Regions from separate parts of the Affinirhizobium gouqiense genome, predicted to be linked through region 2. Evidence: riboswitches for the same ligand, from Rfam matches in the RefSeq annotation. Region 2 holds a riboswitch; the other holds the start of a gene.
What was found. Region 2 has a riboswitch for S-adenosylmethionine ahead of QTJ18_RS24025 (O-succinylhomoserine sulfhydrylase). Riboswitches for the same ligand answer to the same signal wherever they lie in the genome.
Positions count from the first base shown of each region.

Region 1 (6,745 bases), 750 kb from region 2:
CCTGCCACCCGTTGCGGCAGAAGAGGCCATGCGGAGCACGATCCGCCACGGGCAGAAAATCGCGATAGGTCTCGTCCAGGATAAGCCAGATGCCGCGGCTGCGGCACAGATCGGCGATCGCCGCCAGATGGTCCGGCGGATAGACGGCGCCCGTCGGATTGTTCGGTGAGACAAGTGCCAGCGCCTTCACATCCGGCAGCAAGGCCTCATCGATCGCCTCCACCCGTGGCAGGAAGCCGTCGCTCGCCTCGCAGGCGACGAAGCGGCTGCGAATGCCGAGCATGCCCAGCGTGGTCTCGTGGTTGAAATAATAGGGCTCGGTCATCAGCACCGCATCGCCGGCTCCGGCCACGGCCATGGCCGCACAGACAAAGGCCTGGTTGCATCCAGCTGTCATATGAATGTTGGCGGGGCCAAGCGACGCATCATAGAGCTTGCCGACATGATCGGCATAGGCCTGCCGCAGCACGGCCTCCCCCTCGATCGGACCGTAACCGGCATAAGCCGCCGATCCTGCCTTTTCGCTGAGGAGCTCCAGCATATGCGGATGAGCCGGATAGCCCGGCACGGCCTGGGACAGGTCGACGAGCGGCCCCCGGCTTCCATCATAGCTGCGCGCCCAGGCCTGGACCGCGGGCACCGGCGGCGGGGAGATGCTTTGGATGAGCGGATTGAAGTCGAACATGCTGGCTCCGGTCTGCCGGACCTGGATGAGGCATCCGGTCCGGCAAGGGAGTGAAATACAAGATCAGCTCTTGGAGAAGACGTAATCCGTCTCCTGACGCAGAACCTCGCCAGGGCGAAGAACGGCGCTTGGGAAACCCTCGTGATTGATGGCATCGGGCCAGATCTGCGTTTCCAGGCAGAGGCCGGCATAGGGTCCGTACAGCTTCCCGAACAGGCCGGGCACTGTCGGCTTCAGCTTGAATCCGCAATAAAGCTGCACGCCGGGTTCCGTCGTGCGGACCTCCATGGCGACACCGGAATTGACGCTGCGGACGAGAGCCACAGAGCGCTTCTCCACCCGCGTGTCGGACAGGCAGTAATTATGGTCGAAATCGACCTGCGCGCCATTGGCCTCGCTGCGGCGCACAGGCCCGAGCTGTCGAAGATCCATCGGCGTGCCGGCCACTGGGAGCTGTCTTCCGGTCGGCACCTGGTTCTCGTCAAGCTCCAGATAGTGATCGGCGGCAATCATGATGTCGTGGCCAAGAATATCGTCGCGCCCATCCAGGTTGAAATAGGTGTGCTGGCAGATATTGGCGAGCGTCGGCTGGTCGGTCACGCTCTCGTAGACGACATTGAGCGTGCCGTCATCCTTCAGCTCATAGGTCGCTGTGACGGTGCAATTGCCCGGATAGCCGGCGCGACCATCAGGATCAGTCACCTGCAGCATGACCTTGTTCTGCGAATGGGCGATGATGGCCCAGTTGGTCCTGCCGAGACCATCACGGCCGCCGTGCAGATGAGTATTGCCGTTCTGGTTGAGGTCGAGCTGATAGGCTTGTCCGTCGAGGGTGAACTGCCCTTTGCCGATGCGGTTGGCAACGCGGCCGGGCGTCGCGCCGAAATAGGACGAGTAAGCCGGATAATCCTCGAAACGGTCGAAGCCGAGCACCAGCGGCGCGTCATGGCCATCCAGTCGCAGATCCTGAATGACGGCGCCCCAGCTCATCACATGCGCCGTCAGCCCGCCGCCCGAAATCTTCACCCGGTAAACTGTCTCGCCCTGCGGCGTGGTGCCGAAGATCTCGCCCTGCGTCGTCATGATCCATGTCCTGTCGCTTGATGTCATCGCGGCGCAAACTGGCCGATTTCGATGGCTTAATCAATCGCCATCTCGGGCTCAGCGCGCAAGCGTCTGCATGGCCTGGTCCAGACCCTGCAGCGTCAGCGGGAACATGCGCTGCTCCAGCAAATGGCGCAGCAGAATAACGGACTGGGTGAAATCCCATTGCGACGGCGCCACCGGATTGATCCAGGCCACGCGACGAAAATGGCCGGTCACGCGCTGCATCCACAAGGCGCCCGGTTCCTTGTTCCAATGTTCCACAGAGCCCCCGGAATGGGTGATCTCATAGGGGCTCATGGTTGCATCGCCGACGAAGATCACCCGGTAATCGGGGCCATAGCTGCGCAGGAGATCGGCAACCAGAAGCCGTTCGGCCCGTCGCCGATTGTCGCGCCACACGCTCTCGTAAAGGCAGTTGTGGAAGTAGAAATGCTCCAGATGCCGAAACTCGGCGCGCGCCGCCGAAAACAGCTCCTCCACGATCATGACATGGTCGTCCATTGAGCCGCCGACATCGAAGAACATCAGAAGCTTCACCGAATTGCGCCGTTCCGGCCGCGTCTGCACGCTCAGATAACCGTGCTCGGCAGTCGAGCGGATGGTGCCGTCCAGATCCAGCTCGTCGGCCGCGCCCTGCCGCACCCAGCGGCGCAGGCGCTTCAGCGCCACCTTGATATTGCGCGTGCCGATCTCCCGGCTGTCGTCGAAATCGCGGAAGTCGCGGCTGTCCCAGACCTTCACGGCCTTCCGGTGACGGGAGCTGTCCTGGCCGATCCGCACGCCTTCGGGATTATAGCCATAGCCGCCGAACGGAGAGGTTCCGGCCGTGCCGATCCATTTCGACCCGCCCTGATGCCGGCCCTGCTGCTCCTCCAGCCTCTTCTTCAGGGTCTCCATCAGCTTCTCGAAGCCGCCGAGGCTTTCCACCAGCGCCTTCTCTTCCGGCGTCAGGTGTTTTTCGGCCAATTTTCGCAGCCATGCCTCCGGCACGTGCCCGACATCCATGCCGGCTGAATCGGCAAGCGCCGAAAGCCCGCGAAACTGTGCCGCAAAGACCTGATCGAACCGGTCGATATGCCGCTCATCCTTCACCAGGGCGGCACGCGCCAGGAAATAGAAGGCTTCGATGTCGAAATCGGCCAGGCCCGCTTCCATTCCCGCCAGGAGGTCCAGATATTCCCGCAGCGTGACGGGAACCTTGGCCTCCTTCAATCGCAGGAAAAACGGGATGAACACGGGCGGCGTCCTTCAGAGCGTTCCGATCTGCCCCAGCTCGTACGGCGTCGTCTGGTAGATCTCGTTGATCCAGTTTCCGAACAGAAGATGCGCATGGCTGCGCCAGCGATTCTGCGGCGGAAGCGTCGCATCATTATGGGGAAAATAGTTGTGCGGCATCTTGATGGGAATGCCGGCATTGACGTCGCGGAAATATTCCTCCGCCAGCGAGGTGGAGTCGTATTCGACATGGTTGAACATATAGAGGCGGTTGCACTTCTTCTCATGCACCAGGCAAACGCCCATCTCTTCTGATTCCATCAGGATTTCCAGCCCCGGCACCTTTTCGATATCGGCACGGCGCACCTCCGTCCAGCGCGATACCGGCACCTGGAAATCATCCGAGAAACCGTTGAGATAGATGGATGACGGGCAAAGATTGCGGTGGCGATAGACGCCGAAGGCCTTTTCCTTCAGCTCATGCTTGGGAACCTTGTGGAAGTGATAGATGGCGGCCATCGCGCCCCAGCAGACATTGAGTGTCGAATGCACATGGGTCTGCGTCCAGTCGAAAATCTGCCGCATCTCGTCCCAATAGGTCACATCGTCGTAATGCAGGGTTTCGACCGGCGCTCCGGTAATGATGAAGCCGTCGAACTTGCGGTCCTTCACCTCGTCCCAGGTCTCGTAGAAGGACAGAAGATGCTCCTCGGACGTGTTCTTGGCCTTGTGGCCGCCAATGCGCACGAGCGACAGTTCCACCTGCAGGGGCGAGGCCCCGACCAGACGCGCCATCTGCACCTCGGTCTTGATCTTGTTCGGCATGAGATTGAGCAGGCCGATCTGCAGCGGCCGGATATCCTGCCGGACCGCCACTGTTTCTGTCATCACCCGGACGCCCTCGTTCACCAGAGTCTGGAAGGCGGGAAGTGCATCTGGAATCTTGATCGGCATGGCGCAAACTCGACAAAAACAAAAAAACCGGTGGCGATAGATCGCGACCGGTCCGTGGAAGGTTTCTTTCTCTTCTCGCGGCCCTTTAGCGACTTGTTTAACGTGGCTGCAAGCCGGCCGGCCAAATCACCACGATGATTGTTCTAAATAGGCTCTTCTTCCTCGCAGGTCAATTCCTGGGAAACAGCATGCCTTGCGAGCGCCGCCAGCGCTTCGGCCATCGTCTCGCCGAAATGCCGGTCCACCTAGGCAAGATGGATCCAGCGCAACCGGAACTGGACAGGATCGCCGCCGCCAAATGGGGTTTCCTCGACGTGCAACCAGCTCTCTTCATACAGGCCGGACAGGCGCAGATGGAAGAAGTGGCGGCGATGGACCAGCCTCTGCCCATCCAGCACGAAACCGTAGTCGTGGCTGAACAGCGGCTTGAGCTCGGATTCCGGCGTAAGCCCGGTCTCCTCGAAGAATTCCCGTGCGGCCGCGAACGCCAGATCTTCGCCACTCTCCACCGTGCCGCCGGGAACCTGCAGCGGCACATCCGGAAAATCCGGCTCGTCGAACACCAGAAGCCGGTCTTGCCAGGTGGCAAATATCAGCACCTTGACGGCGTCCACCATCACCGCTCCCGTCTGGCCATGAAGGCCATGCGTTCAAAAAGGTGTACGTCCTGCTCGTTCTTCAGAAGCGCGCCATGCAGCTTCGGCAGCGCCGTCTTCACATCGGCACGCAGATCCTCCGGATCGACGTCATCGGAGACCAGGAGCCGGATCCAGTCCAGCGCCTCGGAGGTGGACGGTTTCTTCTTCAGCCCCGGCATCTCGCGGATCTCGTAGAACTGTGTCAGTGCGGCGCTGACCAGACGCTGCTTGATGCCCGGATAGTGGACCTCGACGATGCGCGACAGCGTGTCGGCATCCGGGAAGCGGATATAATGAAAGAAGCAGCGGCGCAAAAAGGCATCCGGCAGCTCCTTTTCATTGTTGGAGGTGATGATGACGATAGGGCGAACCTTCGCCCGCACCGTCTCCCCCGTTTCGTAGACGTGAAATTCCATGCGGTCGAGTTCCTGAAGCAGGTCGTTCGGGAATTCGATATCCGCCTTGTCGATCTCGTCGATCAGCAGCACGACCTTGGCGTCGGAGGAAAAGGCCTGCCACAGCTTGCCGCGGCGGATATAATTGGAAACCTCGTTGACGCGCGGATCGCCGAGCTGGCTGTCGCGCAGGCGGGAAACAGCATCATATTCATAAAGCCCCTGCTGCGCCTTGGTAGTGGATTTGATGGTCCATTCGATCATCTCGATGCCGAGCGCCGCCGCCACCTGCCGTGCCAGTTCCGTCTTGCCGGTTCCAGGCTCGCCTTTGACCAGCAGCGGGCGCTCCAGCCGGATCGCGGCATTGACCGCCACCATCAGGTCCTTGTCGGCAATGTAATCGGCGGTGCCTGTAAACTGCATGTCTGATCCTGATTGTCGGGCGCCTCTGATGCGCCAGAAGGTAGAGCCGCCTCCCCTGTTGCGCAAGACGAGACACCTTCTCCCGGCACGCACGTGCAAATCCTGGCGGGACGGCGTTTTGCGCTTTGCGTTCGCCTGTCCGTGTGTCAGGCTGAATGCGGCATCCCCGGATGCTTCGAAGCGCGCTCCGACACCTGGACTGACGACCGGCGTTGGCCACGTTCCGACGGAATTCGAACGATCAAGGCAGGAGCAAATGCGGTCCGGCGCTTCTCGGCTGACCCCACAAGCTTCTGCGCTCTCGATTGCCGCTGCGCGTCTCGGCAATCGACGGCCTTCGTTTCCACTTTCATGCCTCATCACTACCGGCAAAGGCCGCCGCACCGGCTGCCCACCGGACAAGCAAGGATTAAATCCCATGGCCAAAGGTCAAGTCCGTTCCAATCGCGAAGCAAGGAAGCCTAAGAAGGACAAGGAAAAGCCGTCCACGGCGCCTGTCAGCAGCTTCACCACCCAGATCAAGAGCGCCGAGGCATCCGCGCCGAAAAAGCGCTGATCGGCCTCCTGAAGCGGCCCCGCAGGGTCTGATCCGTCCTGCCGGCGCATCGGCCTTTTCCTTTTGCCGGAAGATGCGCTAAGGGCAGGTCATGACCAGCTCTTCCTTCACCATTCTTCTTGGCGGCAATCTTGTCCTGACCGATCGCCTGCGGGCGCTGACGAAGGGAACACGCTCGATTGCCGCCGATAGCGGCATGCGCCATGCCGCCGCCCTTCACCTCTTGCCGGAATTGTGGGTGGGCGATTTCGACAGCAGCGATGCGGCACTCTCGGCCCGCTATCCGAACGTGGAGCGGCGGACCTATCCCGCCACCAAGGCGGCGACGGATGGCGAAATCGCCGTGGCTGAGGCCATTGCCAAGGATGCCTCGCGTCTGGTTCTGGCCGGAGCGCTTGGCGGCGAGCGGTCGGACCATGCGCTGCAGCACTATCTGAACGCGCTCGGCCTGGTGGAGGACGGGTTCGAAGCGGTCCTCACCTCCGGCGAGGAAGAGGCCTATCCTTTCGTGGCGGATAGCCAGCTGGAACTGGAGCTGCCGAAAGGCGCCCTGTTTTCGGTCCTGGGCTTCACGGCCCTGGAGGGGCTGACCATCCGCAATGCCCGTTATCCGCTCAACGATTTCTCACTGACATTCGGCTCGTCCCGCACTCTGTCCAATATTGCGGAAGGGCCGATCTCCGTCTCGCTGAAGCGCGGCCGCGCGATCCTGCTCGCACGCCCCTATGATCATTCCGGAGCCTGACCGCCCATGGCACCTCCTATCCTGAAA
Region 1 is NZ_CP129382.1:2,565,219-2,571,963, forward strand. Features, by position in the region: gene QTJ18_RS20595 (aminotransferase) at 1-685, opposite strand, end outside; gene QTJ18_RS20600 (aldose epimerase family protein) at 749-1,768, opposite strand; gene QTJ18_RS20605 (vWA domain-containing protein) at 1,847-3,028, opposite strand; gene metA (homoserine O-acetyltransferase MetA) at 3,041-3,961, opposite strand; SAM riboswitch at 4,027-4,104, opposite strand; gene QTJ18_RS20615 (NUDIX hydrolase) at 4,207-4,578, opposite strand; gene QTJ18_RS20620 (AAA family ATPase) at 4,578-5,417, opposite strand; gene QTJ18_RS20625 (hypothetical protein) at 5,836-5,973, shown strand; gene QTJ18_RS20630 (thiamine diphosphokinase) at 6,065-6,718, shown strand; gene QTJ18_RS20635 (ABC-F family ATP-binding cassette domain-containing protein) at 6,725-6,745, shown strand, end outside.
Region 1: linked by a shared signal. The riboswitch ahead of metA (homoserine O-acetyltransferase MetA) and the one ahead of QTJ18_RS24025 (O-succinylhomoserine sulfhydrylase) in region 2 are both predicted to bind S-adenosylmethionine.

Region 2 (6,745 bases):
CTGCTGCGATGAAAACGTGGCCTGCCTGCAGGCGCCGCTGATCATCGCCAATCTTGATGCCAACAGCATCAGCACCATGTTCGCGCTGGAATATGCAGCGCTGTTTCGCGCCATGCTGCCCATGCTCGCCAATCATCGTTTGCCGCTGCCGCTTGGCGGCACTTCGAACCACTTCCGCACGCAGGTGCTGCGGGATGTCGGGGGTTGGGATCCGTTCAACGTGACCGAGGATGCCGATCTCGGCCTTCGCCTCTACCGGCTCAATTACCGCGCGCAGACGCTGCGCTGCCAGACGCTGGAGGATGCCCCGCTTGTCTGGCGCGTCTGGATCGGCCAGCGCACGCGATGGTTCAAGGGATGGCTGCAGACCTGGCTGGTCATGACGAGGGCACCGGTGCTCTGCGCGCGCCAGATGGGCCTGCGCGCCGCCTTGAGCTTCCACCTGCTGATCGGCGGCATGCTGGCCTCCGCCCTGCTCCATCCCCTGATCATCGCCTTTGTCATAGAAGCCGGTTACCGGGCAACAGTCCTCGGTCTGGGGTCCCTGCCATTCGACAGCCTCGTTCTTCTCTGCGTCGATGCCGCCAATGTTTCCGGCAGCTACCTGATCTTCCTCAAGCTCGGGATCGGCGCCATGATTGCAAGGGAGAGGCAAATGCTGGGCTGGCGCTGGATCAGCGTGCCCGTGCACTGGTTCATGAGCTCCTATGCCGCCTGGCGGGCACTGAACGAACTGCGGACGGACCCGTTTTTCTGGAAGAAGACGCCGCATCTCCCAACCAATGGGGTCATGGGAGACGCCATCAGCAAGAGCCAGAGGGATTGCGCCGCAAATACCGCCGCATCTGGTTCAAAACCGATGGATGTCAAGAAAACTATAAGTTCTGACAGGGGAATTCTTGGGAGACGCTTACTTAAGTTTGAACTAATCTTTAAGCGCTGACCGGTAAGGCTGAGGTGGTAATCAATCGAAAAGGCACCTCTCCATGAGCATTCGCAGCAAGATCTTCGCCGTCGTCGCGGCGATGGCGTTCGTTGCAGTTTCCATCGGCGCAATCTGTACCTACACCCTGGCCGCCTATGATGGCCATGTCACCGAGTATGAGCTTGCAGCGAAGCGTGCGCAGTATGGCGAGCACCTGAACCGCATCGTGACGGCGGTCGTCATGGAATTGCGCGGGGCCTACAATGCCGAAAACGCCGAGGTGGCCAAGCCTTTCGCCGCCGGCGCGGTAAAGCAGCTGGCCGAGCTGAATACGCTCGTCTCCGACTGGTCGAAGATTGTCGCTGCCGATCAGAAGACCGATTTTGACGAGCTGGCGCAGACCGCCGCCTCCTTCACCGTCTTCAGGACCGAGACGGCGAGGCTCGCGACCGAGGTTGGACCCGAGGCTGCCAATGCTCATGGCAATACCGATGACAACCGCGCCAACCGCAAAGCCTTCCAGAAGGAAATCGACGATGTCGTGAATGCCGACAAGGCAAAGCTGGCCGGCTTGTCGCAATCCATGGATGAGTTCCAGGCGACGGCATTGCTGATCATCATCCTGGCAACCGTCGTGGGCGTGGTCGGTGGTGCGGGCGCGGCAATCTATGTCGCGACCTTCAAGATCAGCCGGCCCATCGTTCAGGTCACCAAGGTCATGGGCACGCTTGCCGATGGCGACTACAGTGTTGAGGTTCCCTTCACCGGCCGGTCGGACGAGATCGGTGCCATGGCGGCGGCTGTCAATGTGTTCAAGCAGAACGGCCTGGACGTTCAAAGGATGAACGCCCAGGAAACGGCCATGAGAGTGAAGAACCAGGAGCTGCAATCGGGGCTGGCGACCGTCGTCTCTTCGGCTGCCGACGGCGATTTCTCCAAGCGGATCACCAAGGACTATGGCGACGAAAACCTCAACCAGTTCGCGCGCAACGTCAATCAGCTGGTGGCCTCGGTCGAGATCGGCGTGACAGAAACCAGCCGGGTGATGAAACTTCTCTCCGGAGGTGACCTGACCCAGTCCATGCAGGGCGAGTTCCGGGGCGTGTTCGACGAGCTGAAGAAGAACGTGAATGGCACCGTCGCTCATCTGGAGCGGACGATCCAGGACATCCGCTTTGCAAGCGACAGCCTGAACGCCAACAGTGCGGAACTGCGCAATTCCTCCGACAGTCTTTCCAAGCGGACGGAACAGCAGGCCGCGGCCCTGGAAGAATCCTCTGCCGCGCTGGACGAGATCACCGCCGTGGTGCGCAATTCGACAGATCGTGCTCAGGAAGCAAACAAGATGGTCGGTGAGGCCAAGGCGCGCACCGAACAGTCCTCCCGCATTGTGACGGACGCCATCAAGGCCATGGCAGACATCGAAAACGCCTCGCGCGAGATCACCCAGATCATCAATGTCATTGACGAGATCGCCTTCCAGACGAACCTGCTCGCGCTCAATGCCGGCGTTGAAGCCGCCCGTGCCGGCGAGGCGGGCAAGGGCTTCGCGGTGGTGGCCCAGGAGGTGCGGGAACTGGCCCAGCGCTCGGCTACCGCTGCCAAGGACATCAAGAACCTGATCACCAAATCGGGAGAGAGCGTGCAGGTGGGCGTGGCTCTGGTCGAGCAGACGGGCAGCTCCCTCACGGATATCGAACGCTACGTGTTGCAGATCAACGAGCGCATCCATTCGATTGCCAATGCATCGCAGGAACAGTCGACAGGGCTGCACGAGGTCAACACCGCCGTCAACCAGATGGACCAGGTGACGCAGCAGAACGCCGCCATGGTGGAGGAGACGGCCGCCGCGACGCACAAGCTGTCTGCCGAGGCGGACAGCCTTGGCCGGCTGGTCGCGCAGTTCAAGATCCGCCAGCAGTCCGTCTTGCGCGCCGTCGATGGCCGCGACCGGCAATCCTCGGCGCCGGCCGTGCATCGCATGACGAGCGCGGTGGCAAGAGCCATGGGCGGAGCGGCTGCCGAACGCCAGGAATGGGCGGAGTTCTGAGCCGCTTCCACGGCGAAAGCAGGTCGCGCGACACCGCGCGGCTTGCGGCGGCGACAGGCGATGCCAAGTGAGGGCAAGGCTGAACGCGTGACGCAGCTATGCGAACGATCCCGTCACGCTACGGACGAACCGCGATAGCAGGCCCGGCCGGCGACATCCGCCTGTCGGGCCATTTCATGAGCTGCGTGGGATCGGAAAGAAAGCCGCCATTCGGCGGGACAAGAATGCCGCTGGAGCGGGTGAAGGGAATCGAACCCTCGTCGTTAGCTTGGGAAGCTACTGCTCTACCATTGAGCTACACCCGCCTGCGAGGCTGAGAACTAGCACCTGGCCTTGGCCCCTTCAAGGGAAAAAACAGATGCGATCAGCCTCGGAAATGCTTGGAGAGCTTCAGGCCCTGCGCCTGGTAATTCGATCCTAATCCGGAGCCGTAAAGCGCCTGGGGACGCTCGAGCATGTGCTCGAACACCAGGCGGCCGACGATCTGGCCGTGCTCCAGGATGAAGGGCACTTCGTGGCTGCGCACCTCCAGCACAGCGCGGCTTCCGGTACCGCCGACGGAGGCATGACCGAAACCGGGATCGAAGAAACCGGCATAATGCACCCGGAACTCTCCCACCAGGGGATCATAGGGCGTCATTTCCGCGGCATACAGCGGCGGAACATGCACCGCTTCGCGCGATACCAGGATATAGAACTCATCCGGATCGAGGATCAATTCGTCGCGGCCGCGGCTGTAGAGCGGTTCCCAGAAATCCAGCACGTCCAGCGCCGCCTTGCGATCGACGTCGATGACGGATGTATGATGCTTGCCGCGATAGCCCACGAGCCCGTCCGGACCTGTTCCCTGGAGATCGATGGACAAGGCAATGCCCGCTCCCGACACATTCGGCGTGTCGCTGGCCACCAGCATCTCATCTTTATGCAGCGCGAGAACCTCTGACTCGGAAAGCAGAGCGTGACCGGTGCGGAAGCGGATCTGCGACAGGCGCGAGCCGCGGCGGACGATGACCGGAAAGGTGCGCGGCGAGATCTCCAGGTAAAGCTGACCCTGGTAACCTGCGGGTATCTTGTCGAATTCCTGAGCGCGATCCACCATCACGCGGGTGAAAATATCCAGTCGTCCGGTCGAGCTCTTGGGATTGGTGGAGGCCGAGAGATCGGCCGGCAGATCGAGGCTCTCCATCAGCGGCACGATATAGACGCAGCCGGTCTCCAGAACCGCCCCCTGCTCCAGGTCGATCTCGTGCAGCGTCAGCCGCTCGAGCTTGTCGACCACCGTATGGTTCGGCCCCGGCATGAAGCTCGCCCGCACCCGCAGGGCTTTGGAACCCAGGCGCAGATCCAGGCTTGCCGGCTGGACCTGGTCCTTGTCCAGCGGCATTTCGCTCTTCAGCCTGCCTTCGTCGAATAATGCGCCGATGGCGCGATCTGCCAGAATGCCCGCGTTGCGTTTCATTGACCCGTTCCTTTGACCGCGCGACAAAAGCAAAAGCGGGGAATTGACGCAAGCGCCGCGGGGGCGTATGGCAGGATTATCCCGTGGTGATTTGGCCGGTCGGCTTGCAGCCACGTTAAACAAGTGGCTAAAAGGACCGGGTGCGAAACCGGTCCGCTTTGCGACCGGTTTTTTTGTTTCGAGGTGGAAACACGCAATGAGCAAGACTTGGCGCCCGGCAACACAACTCGTCCATGGTGGAACGCTGCGCTCGCAATATGGCGAGACGTCCGAAGCCATCTACCTGACCCAGGGTTTCGTCTACGAGAATTCTGAGGCAGCAGAGGCTCGCTTCAAAGGCGAGACGGATGGCTTCATCTATGCCCGTTACGGCAGCCCCACCAATGACATGTTCGAAAAGCGCATGATTGCGCTTGAAGGCGCCGAAGATGCCCGCGCCACCGCATCCGGGATGGCCGCCGTATCGGCCGCAATTCTCTGCCAGGTGAAGGCCGGCGATCACATCGTGGCCGCCCGGGCGCTTTTCGGCTCCTGCCGCTATGTGGTGGAAACGCTGGCGCCCCGCTACGGCGTGGAATGCACATTGGTGGACGGTCGCGATCTTGCCAATTGGGAGGCGGCCATCCGCCCGAACACCAAGGTGTTCTTCCTTGAAAGCCCCACAAATCCGACGCTGGAAGTGGTGGATATCGAGGGCGTTGCCAAGCTCGCCAACCAGATCGGTGCGAAGCTTGTGGTGGACAATGTGTTTGCGACGCCGCTCTTCCAGAAGCCGCTTGAGCTCGGCGCCCATGTGGTCGTCTATTCCGCCACCAAGCATATCGACGGCCAGGGCCGCTGCCTCGGCGGGGTGATCCTGTCCGACAAGGCATGGATCGACGAGAACCTGCACGACTATTTCCGCCATACCGGTCCGGCCATGTCGCCGTTCAATGCCTGGACGCTGCTGAAGGGTCTGGAGACCCTGCCCCTGCGCGTGCGTCAGCAGACGGAAAGCGCTGCGAAGGTCGCCGACGTGCTGGCAGACAGTTCCAAGGTCGCTCGCGTGATCTATCCGGGCCGCAAGGACCATCCGCAGGCGGATATCATTGCTAGGCAGATGAGCGGCGGCTCAACCCTCGTCTGCTTCGAATTGAAGGGCGGGAAGGATGCCGCCTTTGCGCTTCAGGATGCACTGGAGGTGATCAAGATCTCCAACAATCTCGGCGATGCCAAGAGCCTGATCACCCATCCGGCCACAACGACGCACAAGAACCTGACGGATGAGGCACGTGCCGAACTGGGCATTTCCGCCGGAACGCTTCGGCTGTCCTGCGGTATCGAGGATGCCGATGACCTGATCGAAGATCTGGAAGCCGCGCTGTCGCGCATTTCCGCCTGAGACCGGACGGCCTGTCGTCCAGCCCGCGCAATGGCCAGGCTTGAAGGGAAGAGCCGGGGAGCAGACATCTCGTCATTCCCGGCTGGAGACAGCCGGCCTTGCGCCGGCACCGAATGCTTTCGCTCAATCCGCCACCGCCCTGCCCTCTCCGGCGCCAGGCAGGCGTTGCATTTCTTGACCTTGCGGCCAAGGTATATGATATGCCTTATGGATTAGATGAAGGTATCGGCATGTATCGTGCGCTAACCAGAGATATCGAGGTCGTCGTCGAACCTTACTATCTTGCGGACCAGTCGGATCCGGAAGAGAGCCGCTATGTCTGGGGCTATCGCATCGTCATTTCCAATCATTCCTCGATGACCGTACGGCTCGTGCATCGCTATTGGCACATCACCGATCAGAACGGCATTGTGGACGAGGTGGAAGGCCCGGGCGTGGTCGGCGAACAGCCCAGGCTGAACCCCGGCGACACCTATGAATATTCGTCCGGCTGCCCGCTGGACACGCCCTCCGGCATGATGTTCGGCCATTATCAGATGGAAAATGATGAGGGCGAGACCTTCATCGTGACCATTCCGGCCTTTTCGCTCGATTCACCCGGACTGGCACGGGTTCTCAACTGACGGCTGGATGTTGCCCGATCAGGCTCTCCCGGCCGCAGGAATCGTTCATGACCTGCGCTATCGGGCAGGATCATGAACGATCTGTTGCGACCGGCGAATGCGTATCGGCGGTTCAGGCGGTCTGAAACTCCGTCACATCATAGCGATAGGTGGTGGAGCAGAATTCGCATGTCACGGCGATCGCTCCCTCTTCCTGGCTGGCTTCGATATCTTCGGCGGAGAAACCTTCCAGCACACCCTTGATCTTCTCGCGCGAACAGCTGCAGCGGTCCGCCACGCTCTGCGGCTCGTAGATCCGCACGCCGCG
Region 2 is NZ_CP129382.1:3,318,545-3,325,289, reverse strand. Features, by position in the region: gene QTJ18_RS24045 (glycosyltransferase family 2 protein) at 1-943, shown strand, start outside; gene QTJ18_RS24040 (methyl-accepting chemotaxis protein) at 987-2,975, shown strand; tRNA gene QTJ18_RS24035 (tRNA-Gly) at 3,207-3,280, opposite strand; gene QTJ18_RS24030 (2'-deoxycytidine 5'-triphosphate deaminase) at 3,340-4,434, opposite strand; SAM riboswitch at 4,508-4,586, shown strand; gene QTJ18_RS24025 (O-succinylhomoserine sulfhydrylase) at 4,631-5,815, shown strand; gene apaG (Co2+/Mg2+ efflux protein ApaG) at 6,046-6,438, shown strand; gene QTJ18_RS24015 (Hsp33 family molecular chaperone) at 6,551-6,745, opposite strand, start outside.